3 regions of the Pectobacterium hainanensis genome follow, and region 1 is predicted to be linked to each of the others. Evidence: predicted binding sites of a transcription regulator. Region 1 holds the regulator's gene; each other region holds the start of a gene.
The links. The regulator PurR, encoded in region 1, represses purine synthesis genes. The targets are predictions, from matches to a motif close to CANGCAAACGTTTGCNTG.

Region 1 (2,278 bases):
ATGCCGCACGAATAGTATAAATTACCGCTTCCACTTTCGTGGCAAATCGGACAAAATCCGCTGTTTATGATAGCTCTGCGTCCCGGTCGAAAAACATCAACCTTGTCCCTTCAGGTATAATATTCGGCATCCTCCTTCTGAAATCCTGTTTTTTCGTCAAGGAGGAGGGTTTTACACGCAAGCAAACGATTAACAATATACTTACGGCTGTAACAGGTAAGTTTAGGAGTCATTTTTAGATGGCAACGATCAAAGATGTGGCAAAACGGGCTGGCGTTTCGACCACAACCGTATCGCACGTGATTAATAAAACACGTTTCGTCGCCGAAGAGACTAAGGCTGCCGTGAGGGCGGCGATTAAAGAGTTACATTACTCACCTAGCGCCGTTGCCCGCAGCCTAAAAGTTAACCACACAAAATCGATTGGATTGTTGGCAACGTCAAGTGAAGCGCCCTACTTTGCCGAGATTATCGAATCCGTTGAAAACAGTTGTTATGCCAAAGGCTACACGCTGATTTTATGTAACTCCCATAACAACCTCGACAAACAACGCGCCTACTTGTCCATGTTGGCACAAAAACGCGTGGATGGTTTGTTAGTGATGTGTGCGGAATATCCACCAGAATTACTTGCCATGCTCAAAGATTACCGCAGTATTCCCATGGTGGTAATGGATTGGGGACAGGCGCACAGTGATTTCACCGACACCATTATCGATAATGCTTTTGAAGGCGGCTATATGGCCGGTCGCTATTTGATCGAGCGTGGCCACCGGGATATCGGTGCGATCCCTGGCATTCAGGAGCGCAACACCGGAAGCGGTCGCTATCTGGGCTTTTTGAAGGCGCTGGCCGAGGCTGATATCACCGTGCGTAACGAATGGATTGTTCAGGGAGATTTTGAGCCGGAATCAGGTTATAAGGCCATGCACCAAATTCTGTCGAATAAACAACGTCCTACCGCCGTTTTTTGTGGCGGCGATATCATGGCGATGGGTGCAATCTGTGCCGCAGATGAGCTCGGATTGCGAGTTCCTCAGGATATTTCAGTGATTGGCTACGATAACGTTCGACATGCTCGTTTTTTCACGCCAGCACTCACCACCGTGCATCAACCGAAAGAGCGCTTGGGACAATCCGCTTTCTCAATGCTGCTGGACCGAATCACCAGCAAGCGTGAAGATGCACAGGTTATTGAAGTTCATCCAACGCTGATTGAACGCCGCTCCGTCGCAGACGGACCTTTCCGCGATTACCGCCGCTACTCCTGATCGCAAGCGATTTTATCACGTCGAGCCTTCCCGATACTGCTTCAGCCAATTTATGCTTGTTCCCCGGCTGGGGCAGTCCTAAACTAATTGCTGTTTTGTGCAAACTGAATTTTTCACTTTTCTTCACTATCCTTAATCATTACGTGCAAGCGGATGGCACAGATTAACCTTAAGGATGAGTGCCCCTACGTATTGACGTACCGGCTTTTTCTTCTTCAGTTTCCTTTGATTATTCAAAGGCTAGATGATGGGAATATCCCACCGAGATCGATTATAGGTAAAAATTGTCTATGTTTTCCTTGCGATACATCATCGACGCAAGGTAGGGAGAAGCGATGAGCTCATCATATATAGCGGAACTGGATACCCGTAATGAGCCCTGGTTCCATATTGTGCATGACATGCTGAGTATGGCCGATATCAAAATTAATGGCTCTCGTCCATTTGATATCACCGTAAAAAACTCGGATTTTTTCAAGCGCGTATTGCATGACGGCTCGTTGGGGTTAGGGGAAAGTTACATGGATGGCTGGTGGGAATGCGAACGGCTGGATATGTTTTTCCATCGCGTGTTGCGTGCGCGGCTGGACGAAAAGCTCCCCCACCATCTAAAAGATATTCTACGGATTGCCACCTCCCGACTGATAAATCGTCAATCTAAAAGGCGAGCATGGGTTGTTGGTAAAGAGCATTATGATTTAGGTAATGACCTCTTTTCACTCATGCTTGATCCTTACATGCAGTATTCCTGTGCTTACTGGAAAACAGCCGAAACGCTGGAACAAGCGCAAGAAGACAAACTTGAGATGATTTGCGAAAAGCTACGCTTAAAGCCCGGCATGACATTATTAGATATCGGCTGCGGCTGGGGTGGCCTCGCAGAATTTGCGGCTCGCCGCTACGGTGTGTCCGTATGTGGTGTAACCATTTCTCGTGAACAACAAAAACTGGCACAACAGCGGTGCCAAGGTCTGGACGTCACGATTCTGCTACAAGATTATCGAGAC
Region 2 (2,278 bases), on a different contig from region 1:
GTGTCTTTGCCGAAGTCACTGAAGGCATGGATGTCGTTGATAAAATTAAGGGTGTCGCGACAGGACGCAGCGGCATGCACCAGGATGTCCCCAAAGAAGATGTCGTGATCACCAGCGTTACCGTTAGCGAGTAATCGCGCCTACATGACGACGCTGTTCATTGCCGATCTTCATTTAAGCGTTCACGAACCGGCGATCACCGCCGGTTTTCTGCGTTTTTTACGCCGTGAAGCCATGAACGCCGATGCTCTTTATATTCTGGGCGATTTGTTCGATGCCTGGATCGGCGATGATGATCCGCAACCACTGCATGCAACGGTTGCCACAGCACTGCGCGAGCTGCATCAACATGGTGTTCGCTGTTATTTTGTGCACGGTAACCGTGATTTTTTGATCGGCAAACACTTTGCTCAACAAAGCAGGATGATTTTGCTACCAACAGAAACAGTGTTGGATTTGTATGGTCAGCGAATACTCATTTTACATGGCGATACGCTGTGTACTGACGATCCGGCTTACCAAAAATTTCGCCGTCGGGTACATAACAAATTCATACAACGTCTTTTTCTACTATTACCTTTGCGTTTTCGGCTCAACATAGCAAAAAAAATGCGAGCGGCCAGCCAATATGCCAACCAGAGCAAATCACAACAGATTATGGATGTGAATGCTGAAGAGGTGATCCGGCGACTCGACTATTATCAGGTAAACACGATGATCCATGGTCATACTCATCGTCCGAAGATTCATCAGATTGCGACTGAGCATATTCATGCACAGCGTGCCGTGTTGGGTGCATGGCATCACGAAGGATCGATGATCAAAGTGACCGGACAGAACATTGAATTAATCACATTCCCCTTCTGATTTTTTATTTCCGTTAATGCTTTTTCTCCCATTAGGTTAGTTTGTTATCACAGCATTAATCCGTATTTCAGGCTTACGCAACCGTTTTCCTTACTATAAGGTCATGGTATGCTCTACGCCCTTAACGCCAGCGCATTGTCCATCTGGCTGATGAGGTTACTCACGCCGCATCACGATCATGTAAAATCACAGGAGCTTTACAGGCATGTCATCCAACGTTGCCCCGGCTAAAATCGCCATCGTCATGGGTTCAAAGAGTGACTGGGCCACTATGCAGTTTGCGGCAGAGGTTCTCACCACGCTGAATATTGCTTTCCACGTCGAAGTCGTTTCTGCACACCGTACCCCCGATAAATTGTTCAGCTTTGCCGAGCAAGCTTCTCATAACGGCTTTGACGTTATTATTGCCGGAGCCGGTGGCGCCGCACACTTACCGGGTATGCTGGCCGCTAAAACGTTGGTTCCCGTGCTGGGTGTTCCGGTGCAAAGCGCCGCGCTCAGCGGTGTTGATAGCCTGTATTCTATTGTTCAAATGCCGCGCGGTATTCCTGTCGGCACCTTGGCCATTGGTAAGGCTGGCGCGGCGAATGCCGCCCTGCTGGCCGCACAAATTCTTGCTCTGCACGACAGCAATATCGCCACTCGCCTGGCAGACTGGCGACAGAGCCAGACCGATGAAGTGCTATCCAATCCCGATCCCCGGGAGGAAGCATGAAGCCAGTTTGCGTATTAGGTAATGGACAACTGGGCAGGATGCTGCGTCAGGCTGGTGAACCGCTGGGTATCGCGGTTTATCCCGTAGGTTTAGATGCAGAACCGGAATCGGTTCCTTTTCAAAACAGCGTGATTACCGCTGAGATCGAACGTTGGCCGGAAACAGCGCTCACCAATCAACTTGCCGCTCACACCGCCTTTGTTAACCGTGATATTTTCCCACGCCTAGCCGATCGCCTGACGCAAAAACAGCTGCTGGATTCATTGAATCTGGCAACTGCCCCCTGGCAGCTTCTTGCCAGCGAGGAGGAATGGCCCCACATTTTCACCACGCTGGGTGAACTGGCTATCGTCAAACGCCGCGTTGGTGGCTACGATGGCCGCGGTCAGTGGCGCTTACGCTCGGGTGAGCAGTCAACACTACCCGCCGACTGCTATGGCGAATGTATTGTCGAACAAGGCATTAACTTCTCTGGCGAGGTGTCACTAGTCGGTGCCCGCAACGTTCACGGCAAGTGCGTATTCTATCCGCTAACGCACAATCTGCATCAGGATGGCATCCTACGAACCAGCGTGGTGTTACCACAACCCGCCCGTCATCTCCAAGATCAGGCGGAACAGATGTTATCGGCCATAATGAACGAGCTGGAATACGTCGGCGTGATGGCGATGGAATGTTTCATTGTTGATGATCGTT
Region 3 (2,278 bases), on a different contig from region 1:
TCGTCACCATTCCCGTGTCATGAGGGCGAGGAGAGACTTCACTGAAAATGACTTCATCACCACAAACAAACAGCTCAACGCCGAATAGACCATATCCACCAAGCGCTTTGACGACCTGGCTGGCAATAGCTTGCGCACGTTCCTGTGCCAGAGCGCTCATCTGCTGGGGTTGCCAGGATTCGCGGTAATCGCCATCTTCCTGACGATGGCCAATTGGCGCACAGAAATGGATACCGTCTGCGGCGTGAACGGTCAGTAACGTGATCTCGAAATCGAATTTGACCAACCCTTCCACGATAACGCGTCCGCCACCGGCCCGTCCGCCTTGTTGTGCATATTGCCAGGCTTTTTCCAACTGTTGCGGCTCACGGATCAGGCTTTGCCCTTTACCGGAAGAGCTCATCACAGGTTTCACAATGCAGGGGTAACCAATCTCGGTCACCGCGTGTTGAAAATTTTCCTCGCTATCTGCAAAACGATAGCTGGATGTCGGTACGCCAAGTTTTTCTGCTGCCAAACGGCGGATACCTTCACGATTCATCGTCAGGCGAGTGGCTTCAGCACATGGAACCACATGATGACCCCGTTGCTCCAACATCACCAGCATATCGGTGGCAATCGCTTCGATCTCTGGCACGATGTAATCGGGTCGCTCCGTTTCAACCAACGTTTTTAATGCCTCACCGTCCAGCATGTTAATCACATGGCTGCGATGGGCTATCTGCATTGCTGGTGCATCGGCATAACGATCGACCGCGATAACTTCGATACCCAGACGTTGGCATTCAATCGCCACTTCCTTGCCTAACTCACCAGAACCGAGCAACATCACACGTGTAGCATCGGTACGCAGGGCAGTTCCAATTGTTAACATAATGTCTACCTGTTCGGCTTGTAAAAAACGGGCGCAGTATAAACGAAAACGTTTGCGTGCGCATCAGGCGCGATAAAAGGGGAGTGCGTTTACCCGCCGTTGTGAAGGAGAGGAGGGTTCGCTTGGCATCATTGAGGAATCGTGCCACTCTGCGTAAAAATTCAGGGTTTTATCTTTCTCAAATAGGATTCAGACGTAATGAGAGCACCACTGGCAGAAAAAAGACCCCATACGTTGACGACTCATGGCGATACACGTATCGATAATTATTATTGGCTACGAGACGACCCTCAGGTATTGGATTATCTCAAGCAGGAAAATCATTATTGCCATTCGGTGATGGCACCCTATCGCGACCGTCAACGGGCACTGTACGATGAAATGGTTGAGCGGATACCGTCTGAAGATATGTCAGTGCCTTATGTTCACAATGGCTATCGCTATCAAAGCCGTTATGCGCCAGGCAAAGAGTACCCTCTCTATTTACGCCAACCGGAACAGGTAACGCACGAATGGGAAACACTGCTGGATGGCAATCTACGTGCCGAAGGCCATGATTTTTATAGCATCGGCGTGCTGGAAGTCAGCCCCGATAATCAGATTTTGGTGCTATCGGAGGATTTTCTCTCCCGTCGCCAATACGATATTCGTTTCCGTCATTTGAGCACCGGGGAATGGTTGCCTGATGTGATTGAAAATGTTTCGGCTGGCGCTGAGTGGTCTGGCGACTCGAACTCGCTCTATTACGTACGCAAACACCCACAGACCTTATTGCCCTATCAGGTTTATCGACATCGTTTAGGTAGTCACCCAACGGACGATGAATTAATTTATGAGGAAGAGGACGACACTTATTACGTCAGTTTGGGTAAGACAACCTCTGAGCGTTACATCACAATTTATTTAAGCAGTACGACAACAACGGAGGTACTGTTGATTGATGCGCAGGATCCGTTGGCAAAACCCCAGGTTACGATCCCGCGTCGTAAAGCTCATGAGTATGGCCTCGATCACTACCAAGACGCTTTTTATCTGCGTTCTAATCGTGACGGTAAAAACTTTGGCTTGTATCGCGCGCTGCGTGCGGATGAGCGTGAATGGGAAACGCTTATTGCTCCGCATGATCATCGTGTTCTGGAGGGCTTTGAACTCTTTCGCGATTGGCTGGTGGTGGAGGAACGTGAACGCGGGTTGACCAAGTTACGCCAGATTCACTGGCAAACAGGGGAAGAGAAAGCGATAACGTTTAATGATGCCAGCTATGTCACATGGTTATCCTACAATCCAACGCCGGAAACCGCATTGCTGCGTTATGGTTATGCGTCAATGACGACGCCGAGTTCGCTGTATGAATTGAATATGGATACGGGACAGCAGCAGTTATTGAAGCAGGCTGAAGTGAAA

Region 2: a site for PurR is predicted at 942-959, ahead of purE (5-(carboxyamino)imidazole ribonucleotide mutase). Genes of this name have one in related genera too.
Region 3: a site for PurR is predicted at 916-933, ahead of purT (formate-dependent phosphoribosylglycinamide formyltransferase). Genes of this name have one in related genera too.

What each region holds. Positions count from the first base shown of each region.
Region 1 is NZ_JBJYIN010000018.1:28,805-31,082, reverse strand. Features, by position in the region: gene purR (HTH-type transcriptional repressor PurR) at 240-1,271, shown strand; gene cfa (cyclopropane fatty acyl phospholipid synthase) at 1,607-2,278, shown strand, end outside.
Region 2 is NZ_JBJYIN010000002.1:188,844-191,121, reverse strand. Features, by position in the region: gene ppiB (peptidylprolyl isomerase B) at 1-134, shown strand, start outside; gene lpxH (UDP-2,3-diacylglucosamine diphosphatase) at 145-867, shown strand; gene purE (5-(carboxyamino)imidazole ribonucleotide mutase) at 1,073-1,582, shown strand; gene purK (5-(carboxyamino)imidazole ribonucleotide synthase) at 1,579-2,278, shown strand, end outside.
Region 3 is NZ_JBJYIN010000004.1:130,925-133,202, forward strand. Features, by position in the region: gene purT (formate-dependent phosphoribosylglycinamide formyltransferase) at 1-874, opposite strand, end outside; gene ACKPVM_RS05520 (S9 family peptidase) at 1,073-2,278, shown strand, end outside.